2 regions of the Streptomyces sp. YKOK-I1 genome follow, and region 2 is predicted to be linked to the other one. Evidence: riboswitches for the same ligand, from Rfam matches in the RefSeq annotation. Region 2 holds a riboswitch; the other holds the start of a gene.
What was found. A riboswitch is a leader RNA that binds a small molecule or an ion and turns the genes downstream of it on or off. The one in region 2 is predicted to bind glycine.
Positions count from the first base shown of each region.

Region 1: another riboswitch for glycine. It lies ahead of gcvP (aminomethyl-transferring glycine dehydrogenase); the one in region 2 lies ahead of gcvT (glycine cleavage system aminomethyltransferase GcvT).

Region 1 is NZ_BAAGDR010000001.1:2,059,953-2,068,425, forward strand. It holds gene gcvP (aminomethyl-transferring glycine dehydrogenase) at 1-1,913, opposite strand, end outside; glycine riboswitch at 2,097-2,192, opposite strand; gene ACYQ8Q_RS08635 (PRC-barrel domain-containing protein) at 2,305-2,676, shown strand; gene ACYQ8Q_RS08640 (DNA polymerase IV) at 2,696-4,300, opposite strand; gene ACYQ8Q_RS08645 (MerR family transcriptional regulator) at 4,356-5,042, opposite strand; gene ACYQ8Q_RS08650 (bifunctional nuclease family protein) at 5,301-5,774, opposite strand; gene ftsR (transcriptional regulator FtsR) at 5,859-6,596, opposite strand; gene ACYQ8Q_RS08660 (FHA domain-containing protein) at 6,639-7,475, opposite strand; gene ACYQ8Q_RS08665 (DUF881 domain-containing protein) at 7,606-8,439, opposite strand; gene ACYQ8Q_RS08670 (small basic family protein) at 8,445-8,473, opposite strand, start outside.
Region 2 is NZ_BAAGDR010000001.1:7,040,713-7,049,185, reverse strand. It holds gene ACYQ8Q_RS31530 (ABC transporter permease) at 1-524, opposite strand, end outside; gene ACYQ8Q_RS31525 (ABC transporter substrate-binding protein) at 666-2,465, opposite strand; gene ACYQ8Q_RS31520 (ABC transporter permease) at 2,582-3,589, opposite strand; gene ACYQ8Q_RS31515 (enhanced serine sensitivity protein SseB C-terminal domain-containing protein) at 3,909-4,706, opposite strand; gene ACYQ8Q_RS31510 (enhanced serine sensitivity protein SseB) at 4,869-5,669, opposite strand; gene ACYQ8Q_RS31505 (AAA family ATPase) at 5,760-6,494, opposite strand; glycine riboswitch at 6,630-6,730, shown strand; glycine riboswitch at 6,731-6,842, shown strand; gene gcvT (glycine cleavage system aminomethyltransferase GcvT) at 6,891-8,009, shown strand; gene gcvH (glycine cleavage system protein GcvH) at 8,118-8,473, shown strand, end outside.

The sequences.
Region 1 (8,473 bases), 5.0 Mb from region 2:
GCCCGCAGGTCCTCGACGTCGATCTCGCCGTCCTCGGCGGTCTTCACGACGACGACCTTCATCCCGGCCATCACGGCGCTCGCCGCGTTGGTGCCGTGCGCGGAGGATGGGATCAGACACACGGTCCGCTGCTCGTCCCCGTTGGCCCGGTGGTAGCCGCGCACGGCCAGCAGCCCCGCCAGCTCGCCCTGCGACCCGGCGTTGGGCTGGAGCGACACCTTGTCGTACCCGGTGACCTCGGCGAGCCGCTCCTCCAGCTCCTGGATGAGCGTGAGGTAGCCCTGAGCCTGCTCGGCGGGCGCGAAGGGGTGCAGCTGCCCGAACTCGGGCCAGGTGACCGGCTCCATCTCGGTGGTCGCGTTGAGCTTCATGGTGCACGAGCCCAGCGGGATCATGCCCCGGTCGAGCGCGTAGTCCCGGTCGGCGAGCCGGCGCAGATAGCGCAGCATCGCGGTCTCGGAGCGGTGCTGGTGGAACACGGGGTGGGTGAGGATCGCGTCGGAGCGCAGCAGCCCCTCGGGCAGCGCGTCCCCGGCGGCCGCGTCGAGCGCCTCCACGTCCCCGTCCACGCCGAACGCGGCCCATACGGCGGCCAGCTGGGCCCGCGCCGTGGTCTCGTCGCACGCGATCGAGACGTGGTCCGCGTCGACGAGGTGCAGGTTGACCCCGCGTCCGCGGGCGTCGGCGACGATCTCGCCGGCCCTGGCGGGCACCCGCACCGTCAGCGTGTCGAAGTAGGAGCCGTGCACGACCTCGATCCCGCCGGCCGTGAGGCCCGCGGCGAGGATCGCGGCGTAGCGGTGGGTGCGCCCGGCGATCGACCGCAGCCCGTCGGGCCCGTGGTAGACGGCGTACATGCCGGCCATGACCGCGAGCAGCACCTGGGCGGTGCAGATGTTGCTGGTGGCCTTCTCCCGGCGGATGTGCTGCTCACGCGTCTGGAGCGCGAGCCGGTAGGCCTGGTGCCCGTCCGCGTCCACCGACACCCCGACGAGCCGTCCGGGCAGGCTGCGGGCGAACTTCTCCTGCACCGCCATGTATCCGGCGTGCGGTCCGCCGAAGCCCATCGGCACACCGAACCGCTGTGTCGTCCCGACCGCGATGTCCGCGCCCAGCTCACCGGGCGACTTCAGCAGCGTCAGCGCGAGCAGATCGGCGGCGACGGTGACGAGCGCGCCGAGCCCGTGCGCCTGGTCGATCACGGCCCTGATGTCGCGTACGGCTCCGGAGGCGCCCGGGTACTGCAGCAGCACGCCGTTGATCTCACGTCCGGCGAGCTCGGCGGGGATGCCCTCGCCGAGGTCGGCGACCACGATCTCCACCCCCGTCGGCTCGGCGCGGGTCTGCAGCACGGCGAGGGTCTGCGGCAGCACATCGGCGTCGACCAGGAAGAGGCCCTTCTTGTTCTTCCCCATGCGCCGGGACAGGGCCATCGCCTCGGCGGCGGCGGTGCCCTCGTCGAGCAGCGAGGCGCCGGAGGTGGGCAGCCCGGTGAGGTCGGCGACCATGGTCTGGAAGTTCAGCAGCGCCTCGAGCCGGCCCTGCGAGATCTCCGGCTGGTAGGGCGTGTAGGCGGTGTACCAGGCCGGGTTCTCCATGACGTTGCGCAGGATCACCGGCGGGGTGAAGGTGCCGTAGTACCCGAGGCCGATCATGGAGTCGAGGACCTGGTTGCGGTCGGCCAGCGAGCGCAGCTCCGCCAGGACCTCGGCCTCGGTGCGCGCGTCCGGCAGGTCCAGCGCGTCGGCGTTCTTGATCACGTCCGGGACCGCGGCGGCGGTCAGCTCGTCGAGCGAGCCGTAGCCGACGTGCGCGAGCATCTTGGCCCGCGCCTCCTGGTCCGGCCCGATGTGACGCTGCTCGAAGGGGACGCCCTGTTCGAGCTGGGAGAGCGGAATGCGATCGGCGGTCATGTCTGAGGCCTCCTGGTCTGACGCGACCTTCGAGGGCACCACGGCGCGGGTGCCCGGACGGCCTCCCCCTCTGTCATCTCAACCTGAGAGCTTCACCGGCCGCCACCGGGCAGCCGGCTTTCACCGTCGGTGAGGACGGAGGCCGTCGACGCCGTCGACATCCGTCCTGCTTTCCAGAGTGACCTCGTCCGCGCGGTACGTGTGCCTGAGAGATTCCGGGGAGGAGTTGCTCCTTCGGCGCCTCCGGAGGTCTCCGGAGGACTCTCCCGCACGGGGTCAGCAGCCGTTGTCAGACTACCAGCGAGGTCCTTGAGGACTGCTCGAGTGGCCGCTCGTCCCAATGTGTTCTTTTGTAGTGCTTACGGATGAGTTGCGACCAAGTGGAGGGCCCGTGCAGACCGACATCGATCCGCGCAACCTGATCGGCCGCAAGGCGTTCGACCGCAACGGCACCAAGATCGGCACCGTCGACGAGGTCTATCTGGACGACGCGACCGGCGTGCCCGAGTGGGCCGCGATACGCACCGGGCTGTTCTCCCGGGACGCCTTCGTCCCCCTGGAGCCCAGCGAACTGGTCGAGGGCACCCTCCGCATCCCCTTCGACCGGGCCCTGATCAAGGACGCGCCCGACTTCGGCGTGGGCCGGCACCTCTCCCCGGAACAGGAGCTCCAGCTCTACCACCACTACGGTCTGGACGTCGCCGCTCCTCCGCCCCTGCCGGACCACGACTTCGGCCGACTGGCGGGCACGGACGAGAGCTGACCGCCACACCGGGCATCCGTCATCCGGTGCCGCCGACTCCCCCGGCCCGCTCCCTGAGCGGACCGGGGCATGGACCACCACGCTCACCCTCACGACCCCCGCCGTCCTCACGGCCCCCGCCCTTCTCACCACCCTCACGGCCCACGCCGTTCTCGCGGCCCTCGCCGCCCTCGCCGCCCTCACGGCCCTCGCCGCCCTCACGGCCCACGCCGCCCTCACGGCCCACGCCGTTCTCATACACCTCGCCGCCCTCGCGGCCCTCGCCGTTCTCGTCCGGTCTTCGTCGCACCATCGGTCGCACCAGCGGCAACGGCTCCGCCGACGCCAGGTCCGGATCCTCCACCCGGAAGGTCCGCACCCGCCCCGGCTCCGACTCCGGGGTCTCGAACCGCACGGTGACCCGGCCCAGGCCGCTCCCCTGTACCCAGCCGTGGCCCAGCACGGCGTGGACCACGTCGTATCCGGGACGCCACCGCTGCTCGACCGGCACGGCCTCCGGCACTGCGGGCGCCTCGGAAACCTCCTCCTCGGCCCCTTCCCCCCGCTCCTCCTCCGCGGCCTGGGCGAACAGGTCCTCCTGGGTGAAGTCCGCCAGACCGCTGACACCGACCCCGAGCAGCCGCACCCCGCCCGTGGTGTCGACGGAGTCCAGCAGCCGCCCGGCGGCCTCGCGCACCACCGCGAGGTCGTCCGTGGGCCCCCGCAGCGTCTCCGACCGGGTGAGCGTCGAGAAGTCGTAGCGCCGCACCTTCAGCATGATCGTCCGCCCGGACAGACCGGAGCCCCGCAGTCTGCGCACACAGCGCTCGGCCAGCCGCTTCACCTCCAGCTCCACCCGCAGCCGGTCATGGATGTCGACGTCGTAGGTGTCCTCGACCGACACCGACTTGGCCTCCCGCTCCGCGACGACGGGCCGGTCGTCGCGCGCCAGCGCCATCGCGTACAGCCCGTGCCCGTGCGCCTTGCCCACGAGGCGCACGAGCTCGTCCTCACCGGCCTCGGCCAGCTCGTCGACCGTGGTGATCCCGGCCCGGCGCAGATGGTCCCCGGTGGCCGGGCCCACCCCGGGGAGCGTCCGCACCGACATCGGTCCGAGCAGGGCCCGCTCGGTACCGGGCTCGATGAGCACCAGACCGTCGGGCTTGGCCTGCTCGGAGGCGATCTTCGCGAGCATCTTCGAGGCGGCCAGGCCCACCGACCCGGTGAGGCCGGTGACGGCCCGGATCTCCGCCCGCAGCCGGATGCCGGCCAGCCGGGCCGATTCGCCGTCCCAGGCCGCTCCCCCGGCCTCCAGGTCCACGAACGCCTCGTCGAGGCTCAGCGGCTCCACGAGCGGCGACAGTTCCCGCAGCAGCCCCATGACCTGGTCGCTGATCCCACGGTAGAAACCGAAGCGCGGGACGAGATAGGCGGCGTTCGGGGCCAGCCGGCGCGCCTGGGCCGTGGGCATCGCCGAGTGCACCCCGAAGGCCCGGGCCTCGTAGGAGGCGGTGGCCACCACCCCGCGCGGCCCGATACCGCCCACGATCACGGCTTTTCCCCGCAGGCTCGGCTTGGATGCCTGCTCCGCCTGGGCGTAGAAGGCATCCATGTCGAGATGCAGGATCGTGGGCGCGTTTCTCACATCTCCGATGCTGCACCACGCCACTGACAATGCGGCCGCCCGGCGGGGCGGGGCTTCAGACCGCCCGGTTGCGCCGGCGCGCCAGCTCGTCCGCCGGGTTGGGCCCGACGAGCGTCTCACCGGTGTCGACCCGCTCGCCGTGCAGCTGCGACAGCGCGCCCTCCACGTCCCGCCAGACCACGCCGACGGCGATCCCGAAGATGCCCTGACCGCCCTGGAGCAGTGCGTGGACCTCGTCGGGCGAGCTGCACTCGTAGACCGTCGCGCCGTCGCTCATCAGCGTCATCCGCTCCAGATCCCGGAAGCCGCGCTCACGCAGATGCTGGACGGCCGTACGGATGTTCTGCAGCGACACCCCGGTGTCGAGGAACCGCTTGACGATCTTCAGGACGACGACGTCCCGGAAGCTGTACAGCCGCTGCGTCCCCGACCCGTACGCGGGCCGCACGCTCGGCTCGACGAGCCCGGTGCGGGCCCAGTAGTCGAGTTGCCGGTAGGTGATGCCGGCGGCCGCGCAGGCCGTCGGTCCGCGGTAGCCGATCTGCTCGCTCGCCATGGACGCCGCCCCTCCGCTGCTCGGCACGGCCGCGGGTCGCTGCGGAGCCGCGTGCTCTGCCGCGCCGCCCTGGTGGGGATATCCCCTGCCCGGGCGCAGCCGAGAGCTCGGGGGAGGGTACGGACCGCTTCCCCCGACACCGAGTCCGGGGGCACCCCCAGCCGTACCGTCGCCGCTGCTTCTCACGCCGACCTCCGTCCTTGACCTGCCTTCTCGACGGTAGGCAGTCACCAGGGGTGCGTCAACGATCGCCACACTCGCCACGCCGAGTGATAATCACCCTACGAGTGGTTTCCCGCACCCCGCCGCGGGGAAAGGCTAGCCGAATGCGTGGAGAAGGAGCCGTAGGACGCTCACACGCGCCGCTGGCAAGTGCCGGAAACAGGGCGGCCGACCCGCCGGCCGGCCCGCGCCCCTCCTCGTAGCCGCAGGCCGCGGCTCCGGCTACTGGTTGCTGGTGCCGAAGTCCTCGGGCGAGATCTGGTCGAGGAACTCGCGGAACTTCTCCACCTCGTCCTCCTGCTCGTCCGGAATGGCGATGCCCGCGTCGTCGAGCACCGTGTCACTGCCGAAGATCGGCGTCCCGGTGCGCAGCGCCAGCGCTATGGCGTCGGACGGGCGCGCGCTCACCTCGACTCCGCTGGCGAACACCAGCTCCGCGTAGAAGACGCCCTCGCGCAGATCCGTGATGCGCACCTCGGTGAGCTCCTGGCCGACGGCTTCCAGCACGTCCTTGAACAGATCGTGGGTCAGCGGTCGCGCCGGGGCCATGCCCTGCTGGGCGAAGGCGATCGCCGTCGCCTCCCCCGGTCCGATCCAGATGGGGAGGTAACGGTCGCCTCCCACTTCACGCAGCAGCACGATCGGTTGGTTGGAGGGCATTTCGACCCGGACACCTACGACATCGAGCTCGTTCACACAGCAACCCTAGGCCGTGCCCGGGACGTTTGGGTAGTCGGGCCGGGAACGGGTGACCGATCCGCCCAGGGCGAAACCGGTGGCTCAGGGCAACCGGATGCCGAGAGCGGTCTGCACGAGCGCCGCGTGCAACCGGATGGTGAGCCCCGCCAACTCCTTCGTACGGGCCTCGGCGTGCGCCCTGGTCTGCGGGTTGCGGTGGCGCTTGAGCGGGGCGACCACCTGGTCCACCAGCCCCGCCTCACGGTCCGCCGCGGCCTTCATCACCCGCAGGTGCCGGGGCTCGATCCCGAACCGCCCCAGCTCGGCGACGAGCGAGGCGACGGTGGCGGCCTCGGCGTCGTAGACCCCGTTCTCCAGCGGGACGAGCAGCCCGTAGGACTCCCACTCCACCAGCGCCGACTCGTCGATCCCGGCGGCCGCGAGCAGCTCGGCCCGCCCGATCCGGGCCGCCGTGGGCCCCTCCACGGGCTCCGGAAGGCCCTCTCCGTCCCGCTGCCGGCCCACGGTGGGCAGCGGCACGGCCTCACCCCGCTCCATGGCGTCCAGATGCTCCCGGATCACCTTGAGCGGCAGATAGTGGTCCCGTTGCATCCTCAGCACGTGGCCCAGGCGCTCGACGTCCTGCGCGCTGAACTTGCGATACCCCGAGGGGGTCCGCTGGGGCTCGATCAGCCCCTCCGCCTCCAGGAAACGGATCTTGGAGATGGTGACCTCGGGAAACTCGTCCCGCAGCGCGTTCAGTACGGTGCCGATGCTCATCGGGCCGGCGTCCGCGGCGGCGGTGCCGTGTCCGGCACCGCCCCTCGGTGTTTGAAGCATGGACCTTCCCTTGGTTCCCCCCGGATGGACTCCGGGGGAGGGTCAGTAACCCTGCTGGCTCGCGTAGAAGACCAGCCGGTACTTGCCGATCTGCACCTCGTCACCGTTCGACAGCGGGACCTCGTCGATCCGCTCCCGGTTGACGTACGTGCCGTTCAGGCTGCCCACATCCGCGACCTTGAAGGTGCCGTCCGGGTTGCGACGGAACTCCACGTGGCGACGCGAGACCGTCACGTCGTCCAGGAAGATGTCGCTCTGCGGATGACGCCCCGCCGTCGTCAGGTCGCCGTCCAGCAGGAAGCGGCTGCCCGAGTTCGGGCCACGACGGACGACCAGCAGCGCGGAACCCAGCGGCAGCGCGTCGACCGCGGCCTGCGCCTCCGGCGAGAGCGCCGGCAGCTGGGTCTGACCAGTGGCCTCGGAGTCGTAGGCCTCAAGACCGGAGATGGAGATGGTGGAGGTCGTCTCCGACGCGCGCTCCGGCGTCAGACCGGGACGCAGCGGCGCGCCGCAGTTGGAGCAGAAGCGGCTGTTCTCCGCGTTGCGGTTACCGCACCTCGTACACACCAGGGCCGACATGGGAGAAAACCCTCCACCCGTACTTGAGGTTGACGGTTGGCCGAAACCTATGCCGCCAGACTGTGCGGGGTCAACAGACGCCGCGCCCTCACCTCCGGGAATGTCACCACCCGGGCCGGACACCTGGTCCCGGAACAGCGGCCGCTGGCCCTCTGCGTCGGGCTGTGCGCGATGCCGGGCAGTCGCGTTCTCGCTGCCCTCTCGCGCGCTCTTGCCGAACAACTTCGCAAACAACTTCACGGGCGATTCCCCTTGACCGAAACAGACCCGCCCGTGGGGCAGGACGAACCCTGAATGAATACACCGGCCGACCCGGACACCTTCACAACGTCCGTATCCACCAGACAGTTTCCACCACGCACCACCCGATCGGTGCGTCGACCCCCCGCAACCTCATGCCCCTGCCGGACGACCCCCATGCACCCCCGGTTCACTGGGAGGACGACCGAGCGTAGTCAGGCTGCTTCGCCGCTCGCAAGGCGTCCACGACGATCTTGTCCGACCGCTCGACGGTCACGGTGGCCTGCTCCTTCTCAAGAGTCTGCACCACGCCTCCAGGGATGTTCAGCGCCGGTTCGAGGTCCTGCGGGTTGCCGATGACCTTGAAACGAAACGGCGCGTTGATCTTGTTCCCGTCGACGCTCACGCTGTTGTCCGAATCCGTCAGGTAGGTGCCGGCGACCACCCGCACATCGTTGACCTGGATCGCCTCGGCGCCCGCGGCGCGCAGCTCCTGGATCGCGTCGAGCAGCATGTCCGCCTCGACCGTCCCCTTCGTGTCCTCGATCGTCATCGTGATGCCCGGCCCCTGCGCGGCCACCGTGCCCGCCAGGATGCCGAGTTGCTTCTCCTTCTCCACCGTCTGCTTACGGGCCTCCTCCGCCTGGTCGGAGCTGTTCTCCAGCTCCGCCCGCTGCTTCTCGAGTCCCTGCTTCTCGTCCTCAAGACGCTGACTGCGGTCATCCAGTTCATCGAGGATGCGCACAAGGTCCTCCTGGCGCGCGCCACGCAGGGCGTTCCCGCTGTCGCTGTTGGAGGCCACCTGGACCGCCAGACCGAAGCCGAGCCCGAACAGCAGCAGGGCGACGATGAGTTGGGCCCGGGTGACGCGCGGCGGCCACAGCCCCTTCGCCAGCCGCTGCCGACCGGTCAGCACGGGCGCGACGGTCTCCCGGTCCTCCTCGGCCGCCACAGGGGGCGCCGGGACCTCCTCCGGCAGCTCCTTGCGCAGTCGGTTCTCGGCCACCTCGTCCTGGTTGCTCATCGGCGTCACGCCCGGAAGACGTGCCGGCGGATCG
Region 2 (8,473 bases):
ACGAAGATCGACAGGGCGACCATGCCGGTGAAGTAGATCGGCAGGGAGACACCGGACAGCGCGATGATCATCGCGCCGCGGTCCCACAGGCTGCCCCGCTTGAGCGCGGAGAGCACACCGGCCGCGACCCCGAAGACCAGCCACAGCACGGCGGCACCGAGCGCGAGACCCAGGGTCACCGGGAAGCGGTCGGTGAGCACCGGCCAGACGGCCTGCTCGCTGCGGAAGGAGTAGCCGAAGCACGGGGCGGAGCAGTGGACGGAGTCCCCGCCGCCCGTGTAGGTGCGGCCGGCGAAGATCCCCTTGAAGAACTCCCAGACCTGGGCGTAGATCGGGGTGTCCAGGCCCAGCTTCTCCCGCACGCCCGCGATGGCCGCAGGGTCGGCCTGCTTGCCCACGAAGCTCAGCGCGATGTCGACGCCCGCCCACTTGGGGATCAGGAAGAAGATGCCGAAGACCACCATGACGATGACCACGAGCATCACTGCGGCGGCGAACAACCGCCTGATGAGGTAAGCGAGCACAGCTCTCGGCCCGCTGCGGACCGCGGGCCACCGGAGGTCTCCCCCACTGTCTTATGGACGTGGGAGGTGCCCCCAGGTGGCCCGCGGTCACGCCGCGCCGGCCTTCACCTGCCTTTCGTGCCGTTCGGCGGGTGTGCCGGTCTACTTCTTCGGGTTCTTCAGGCCGAGGTTCACGAAGTCGTACGTGCCGTTCGTGCCCGCGCTGGTGTAGACGTTCGCCAGGTTGTCCGAGCGCCAGTTGATGGTCTTCTCGAAGGTGAAGGGCAGGTAGTACGCGCCGTCCATCACCTTGTGGTTGATCTCCGTGGCGATCTTGGCCTTGCCGGCGTCGTCCAGGGTGGTGACGTAGGAGTCGAACAGACCGTCGATGGTCTTGTCCTTGATGAGCGCGTAGTTGTTGTTACCGCTGTCCGAGATGTACTTGCTGTCCCACAGCGGGAGACCGAAGCCCTGGACCGACGGGAAGTCGGCGCCCCAGCCCATGATGATGATGCCGTAGCCCTTCTTCTTCACGTTGGTGGGGCTACCGATGATGCCGGAGGTCTGCGAGCCGTCGTACTGGTCGATGTCGGCGGTGATGCCGATCTTCTTCAGCGACGCCTGGAGCGACTGGGCGGTGGCCACCTCGGCCGGCTTGTTGTTGCGGACCGCGATGGTGGTCTTGAAGCCGTTCGGCTGACCGCAGGCCTTCAGGGCCTCCTTGGCCTTGGTCACGTCGCCGTTCTTGCCGGACCCGGCGATGTTGTACGGGTCGTACTTCTGGCCCTCGCCGCCCGGGAGGAACGGCGGCAGCATGTTGGTGCCGATGTCGCCACCCGCGACCGGGCCACCGCGCGCGGTCTGGAGCGACACGTGGTCGGCCCCGTAGATCACGGCCTTGCGGCACTCGATGTTGTCGAACGGCGCGACGCTCTGCGGGAAGACCGCGTACCGGATGTAACCCGTGGTCGGGTTGTCCAGGTTGGCCTTGTGCTCCTTCAGGGCGGTGGTGCGGCCCTGCGGCGACATACCGGTCTGGTTGATGTCGAGGTCGATGTCACCGTTGATCAGACGCTGGTCGAGCTGGTTGGCGTCCGAGAAGAACTTGATGGTGATCTTGTCGGGGTAGGCCTTGCGGATCGGGTCCGAGGACTGCTTCCACTCGGTGTTGCGGACCAGGGTGAGGTCCTTGCCCGGGTTGTAGGACTCGAACTTGTACGGGCCCGAGGAGAACGGGTGCAGGGTGTACTTGGCCTTGGTGTCCTTGTCCTGGCGGACCGGGGAGGCCGAGACCAGGGACAGGATCTCCTCGAAGTCCGAGTTGGCCTGCGGGAGGTGGAAGACGATGGTCTTGTCGTCGGGCGTGTCGATCGCCTTCAGACCGAGCTTGTCCTTGGTGGAGTCCTTGTAGGGACCCTTGTACTCGCCCTTGGGGTCGAGGACGTCCTTGAGGTACGTCGGACCGCCGGACAGCACGTCCTGCGCCCAGACGCGCTCGATGCCGTACTTCACGTCCTTGGACGTGATCTCCTTGCCGTCCTCCCAGGTGATGCCGTCACGCAGGGTGTACGTGTAGGTCTTGCCGTCGTCGGTGACCTTGGCGAGACCGGTGGCGAGGTCCGGGGTGAGCTCCGAGCCCGCCGTGCCCGCCTCGGCCTTGTTCGTGACGAGCTGACGGCTGTAGTAGCGGGCGAAGTTCCACATGAAGCCGTAGTAGCCGCGCGTGGTGTCCCAGAAGTCGGCGTCCTGGGCGCCGCCGAACTTCAGCGTGCCGCCCTTCTTGGCGAGCGAAGCCTGGGCGACCTTCTCGACCGCGGCGTTGTAGCCGGCGGCCCCGGTGGCCGAACCCTTGCCGCTGTCACTGTCACCGCCGCCGCACGCCGCCGTGGTCAGCAGCGCGGCGACCGCGGCGGCAGCGGCAAACGCCTGCTTCCGCCGCCCTGAGGTGCGTTGGGTAGTCACGATCTCGGATCCTCCGGATTCGATGAGAGACCCCGTGTGAATGCCACGGGACGTTTGGGGTGCGGCTGTGGTGCGGGCTGTGCTGCGGCGGTTCGGTCGAGAGGCCGGCCGGCGGTTCATCGGGATGCCTTCGGGTCCAGCGCGTCCCGGACGCCGTCGCCGAAGAGGTTGAACGCCAGCACGGTGATGAAGATCGCCACACCCGGGACCACCATGTACATGGGGTCCGACTCGTAGTAGTCGATCGCGCTCGAGAGCATCTGTCCCCAGGAGGCGGTGGGCGGCTTGACGCCGACGCCCAGGAAGCTCAGGGCCGCCTCGGTGAGGATGTTGGTGGGGATCATCATCGTCGTGTAGACGACGATGGGGGCGACGAGATTGGGCAGCAGCTCCTTGAACAGGATGTACAGCCGTCCGGCGCCCAGGGACCGGGCCGCCTCGACGTACTCGCGCTCGCGCAGGGAGAGCGTCTGACCGCGGACCACACGTCCGATGTACGGCCAGCCGAAGAATCCGATGACCAGGATCATCACGAACACACGCACGCTGGAACCGGTCAGGCCCAGCAGGTCGCTCGGCATGACGGAGACCAGCGCGATGATGAACAGCAGCTGGGGGAAGGCGAGCAGACCGTCCATGATCCGGCTGATCAGGGAGTCGATCCAGCCGCCGAAGAAGCCGGCGAGGACGCCGAGGACGGTGCCGAGGATGACGGCGACGACCGCGGACAGGAAGCCGACGAGGAGCGAGATCCGGGCGCCGTAGAGGATGCGCGCGAAGATGTCACGGCCGTTGACCGGCTCGACGCCCAGCAGATGGTCGCCGCTGATGCCGCCGAGAGAACCGGTCGGGGTGCCGAACAGCGGGTCGATCAGGTTCTCGTGATACTCGTTCGGGTCCTGCCCGAGCAGGTGGGTGATGACCGGGGCGAGCAGGGAGACCACGATGAGGAAGAGCACCACGATGCCGCCCGTCAGGGCGAGTTTGTCCCGCTTCAGGCGCTCCCAGGCGATCCGTCCCAGGGAACGGCCCTGTACGGCCTTGGCGTCGCCGGCGGCGACCGCCGCTTCTTCAGCCGCGCTCGGGGCCGCTTCCGCGGTCGGCTCGTGCAATGGTGCCGTCATCTGGCAGGGACCCCTCTCAACCGGCGGTGACCGGCGCGCACTTGCCGCTTGTAGCGGCACATTCAGTCCGTCGTACACAGGGACGAAGTCCCCTGGACCGGGAGTCTTCAACGCTTTGGCGATCTGTAGCCAGAGTTGGCGACGAAAGGATGCGTAAACGTGATGCGACCATGGAGGTTCCGTTATCCGGACGCGGGGTAACGGGGGGCGGACGGCGACTTATCCGGACACACCAGACGTAAGCCATCTGAATCGCCGTCATCTACGCGCGAAGATCAACGACCGTCAACCCTCAGGAGTCCACAGGGTTTACCAATTCTCAGTACCGGCCGGCGGGCGGGTAGCCGTAACCGCCCGCGGGAGCCTGCGCCGGGGCGGCGGGAACGTGGGCCTCACGGTCGTAGAACGGGCGCGCACCGGCCCGCATCCACATCACGACCGGGTCGTGCTCGTCGGTCATGGCGACCGTCGACACCGGCAGCCCGTCCGGTACGGCCCCGATCGACTGCTGCATCATCGCCCGTACGGCGTCCACGGCCGGCGGCGAGGTGTCGTACACGTCGAGCCCGATGGCCAGGTAGGGGGCGCCCAGCGCCGGCTGCACCCAGGCGCGGCGCAGCGCGCGGACCGCCGGGGTGCGGTGGGCGTTCTGCGCGAGCAGGGCGTAGAACTGGGGGATCTCGATGCCGGGTTCGGACAGCCGCAGGGGGCCGGCGGGCTGGCGGTCCAGGCCGGTGGCGATCCGGCGCAGGTCCAGCCAGGGGATGCCGACGCCGCCGCCCTGCGCGTGCGGGTTCAGCCAGAGGCCGTAGTGGTCGGGGTAGAGGGTGCGGGCCACGTCGACCGCGTCCACCACCTCGTAGCCGCGGTTCCAGCCGCTCGCCGAGAGTTCCTGGGCGGAGGTGACACAGGGGGCGTAGCCGTGGCCGTCGACCTCCATGTTTCCGTACTGGGCGTCCGGGGACCCGGCCTGGCCGTGCCACAGGAGCATCCAGACCTGACCGGAGGCGGGGGTCGCGAGCGCGCGCAGGAGGGCCTCGTAGGCGTCGTAGCGCCCGGGCGTGACCTGGCGCAGCATGTGCTCGACCTGTCCGGTCGCGATGCCGCTGGCGCTCACCGTTTACCGCCCCTTCTTCTTTGTTTCCCCGCGTCTGTGCACAGCTTAAGCGCCCAGTGGGCCGGGGGCCGTTGTGCGTGGGCGGGTGCGGGTGCGCTGTGGCCTGTCGCGCCCCGCGGCGGAGCCGCATATCGACGCAGCCCCGCGCCCCTCCAGGTTGGCTCAGTGGCCCCTCGTATAGAAGGGCCGTATACGGTCGCGCATCCACTCGGCCACCGGGTCCTGGGCCAGGTCCAGGAGGATCAGGTTGACCGGCCAGTTCACCGGGGTCGCGCCCATCGCGCGGCCCAGGGCGTCCAGGGGGAGTTCGCGGACCTCGGGGTCCAGGTGGGAGAGTTCGACGCCCACGAACATGACCGGGTCGGCCGTCTCGACGGCGGCGAGGCAGCGGCGGGCCGTGCGGACCACGCCGGTCGCCTCGAACTCGGCGGCGGCCGCGGCGAGGAACTCCATCGGGTCCTCCTGCCAGTCGGGCTCGAAGAGGCGGACGCGGCCGCCGCTCGCGGGTCCGTCCAGCACCGTGCGGCCGCTGCGGCACAGCTCGGCCACGGCCGACGGGGGCAGCGGGACGCCGACCGTGCCGTCCGGGTTGACGAGCAGCCCGACCTGCGGGGGCAGCCCGCGGGCGAACTCGACCGCCGGGGCGATCGTGTACGACATGTGGGAGCCGGCGGCCTGGTGGAACTGCTCCTCGGAGCTGAACACCGGCACATAGACCTGGCCCTCCAGCTCCAGCGTGGGCAGGTCGAGGGGGCCGCTGTGCGGGCCGCCGCCGTTGGGCAGGGGCACCCAGACGAAGCTGCGCCCGAGCACCTCCACGATCCGTGCGCCGGCGCCGGGCATGCCGAGGGAGACGGAGAGCACCTCCTCCAGTTCGTTGCCGGGCCATCCGCTGTGGGGATGGGGGTGTGCCTGCGCCGGGAAGTCCGGGGAGACCGGGAAGTCCGCCGGGGGGAAGTCCATCTGCCTACCGCCTGCTGGGAACCGCTGTGGTGGCTGAAAGGCTAGCGGGTACGCGGGGGCTTTCCTCCGTCCTCGGACGGTCCGGGACGCTCATGCGGTGAACCCGATCCGCTTCAGGGCGTCCGCCGAGTCCCGGTCGAGCAGCACGGCCGAGCCGACCCCGGCGGGCAGCCTGCCCTTCTCCACGGCGCGGACCAGGTGGGCGGCGGCCCTGCGGTGCCGCAGGAAGGCGTACCGCGAGACACCGCGGCCGCGCTCGCGCTGGCCCTCGATCGCGGTGTCCGGGGTGACGTCGAGGAGGAGCAGATGCAGGGTGCCGCCCCGGCGGCGGGCCTCCCGGGCCAGCCAGTCGCGCACCCAGGTCTGGGTGCCGCAGTCGTGCACGACGACGCCCTCGCCGCCGCGCAGGGCGCGGCGCAGTCCGGCGAAGTGGGAGAGGCGGACGAGGGGACGGTAGAGGGCGTAGGGCAGGAAGCGGGGGGTGCGGGCGTCCCAGCGGTCGCGGGTGTCCTGGGAGTCGATCGCCGCGCCCTGCACGGCGCGCCGCATCAGCGTGGACTTGCCGCTGCCGGGGAGTCCGGTGACGACGACCAGGTCGCGGGGGCCGAAGAGCAGTCCGTGCGGGCTGTGGCCGGCGCGCTCGCGCAGATCGCGGACGACGGGGACGGTCCGCGGACCGCAGGCCTCCCGGGCACGGCCCTGGGGCTGTGCGGGCAGTGCGGGCAGCGTGAGTGCCGAGGTGGTCGCGAATGCCGTGGTCCTCGCCGTGGTCCTGTCCACCGTGATCGTCCTCCCCTGGGGTTCGGGTAAGTCCCTCCTCCCCATCGAGCGTAAAGAGAAGGTAATGCGCGGTGCCTCCTCATTTCGTGCGCGTACAGACACAAGCCGGTTACAGATGCGGCCTGCCGCGATCGGGTGCGGGCGTGCAATGATGTCCGCGCCAACTGCATACCGGCCGTTTGAATCCGCGCGGGAGAGTCCCCAGCAGCAGTTTTCGCCGGGGCGCCGAAGGAGCAAGTCCCTCCCTTGAATCTCTCAGGCCCCGTTACCGCGCGGGCGAGGCACATCTGAAAAGCGGGCCGCCGTCTCCGGCGACCCCACCCAAGGTGCAAGCCGTGCCCCCGTTCGCGGGTCATGGCGAACCTCTCAGGTTCCGATGACAGATGGGGAGGAACGGGGAGGAACGACCTCGCCCGTCATGCCTTGGGAGACGACCGTCCGATGAGCAGTAACCCACCCCGTCGTACCGCGCTCGACGCGCTGCACCGTTCGCTCGGCGCGACCATGACCGACTTCGCCGGCTGGGACATGCCGCTGCGCTACGGCTCCGAGCGCGACGAGCACACCGCCGTGCGGACCCGGGCCGGGCTCTTCGACCTCTCGCACATGGGCGAGATCACGGTGACCGGGCCGCAGGCCGCCGAGCTGCTGAATCACGCGCTGGTGGGCGACATCGCCTCCGTCGGTGTCGGCCGCGCCCGCTACACCATGATCTGCCGGGAGGACGGCGGCATCCTGGACGACCTGATCGTGTACCGGCTCGCCGGGACCGAGTTCCTGGTCGTCGCCAACGCCTCCAACGCCCAGGTGGTGCTGGACGCGCTGGTGGAGCGGTCCGCCGGGTTCGACGCGCAGGTGCGCGACGACCGGGACGCGTACGCGCTGATCGCCGTCCAGGGTCCCGAGTCGCCGGGCATCCTGAAGGCGCTCACCGATGCCGACCTCGACGGTCTGAAGTACTACGCGGGCCTGCCCGGCACCGTCGCCGGGGTTCCCGCACTGATCGCGCGCACCGGCTACACCGGTGAGGACGGCTTCGAGCTGTTCGTACGGCCGGAGCACGCGGTCGGGCTGTGGCAGGCGCTGACCGAGGCCGGCGCGGGCGTCGGACTGGTCCCCTGCGGTCTGTCCTGCCGGGACACCCTGCGCCTGGAGGCGGGCATGCCGCTGTACGGGCATGAGCTGAGCACGTCGCTCACGCCCTTCGACGCCGGGCTCGGCCGGGTCGTGAAGTTCGGGAAGAAGGGCGACTTCGTGGGGCGTACGGCCCTGGAGGCGGCCGCCGAGCGGGCGGCGTCTGCCCCTCCGCGCGTCCTGGTCGGCCTGGTCGCCGAGGGCCGGCGGATCCCGCGCGCCGGGTACGCGGTCGTCTCCGGCGGCGAGGTGATCGGCGAGGTCACCTCCGGCGCCCCCTCCCCCACCCTGGGCAAGCCCATCGCGATGGCCTATGTCGACGCCGCGCACGCCGCGCCGGGCACCGAGGGCGTCGGGGTGGACATCCGGGGCAGCCACGAGCCGTACGAGGTCGTGGCCCTGCCGTTCTACAAGCGTCAGAAGTAGCGACCGACCCCGCCGGGCACGTGAACCTGCGCACATTCGCGCTGCTCACACCGGCCCTGAGCGGTTCCCATTCATCAGCACCCCCTCGCGTACAGGAGAATTCAGGCCATGAGCAACCCCCAGCAGCTGCGCTACAGCAAGGAGCACGAGTGGCTGTCGGCCGCCGAGGACGGCGTCTCGACGGTGGGCATCACCGAGCACGCGGCCAACGCGCTCGGCGATGTCGTCTTCGTGGAGCTCCCGGAGGCCGGCGCCACGGTCACCGCGGGCGAGTCCTGCGGTGAGCTGGAGTCGACCAAGTCGGTGAGCGAGCTGTACTCGCCGGTCGACGGCGAGATCGTCGAGGTCAACCAGGACGTCGTCGACGACCCGTCGCTGGTGAACTCCGCCCCCTTCGAGGGCGGGTGGCTGTTCAAGGTACGCGTCGCGGGTGAGCAGGAGGAGCTGCTGTCCGCCGACGAGTA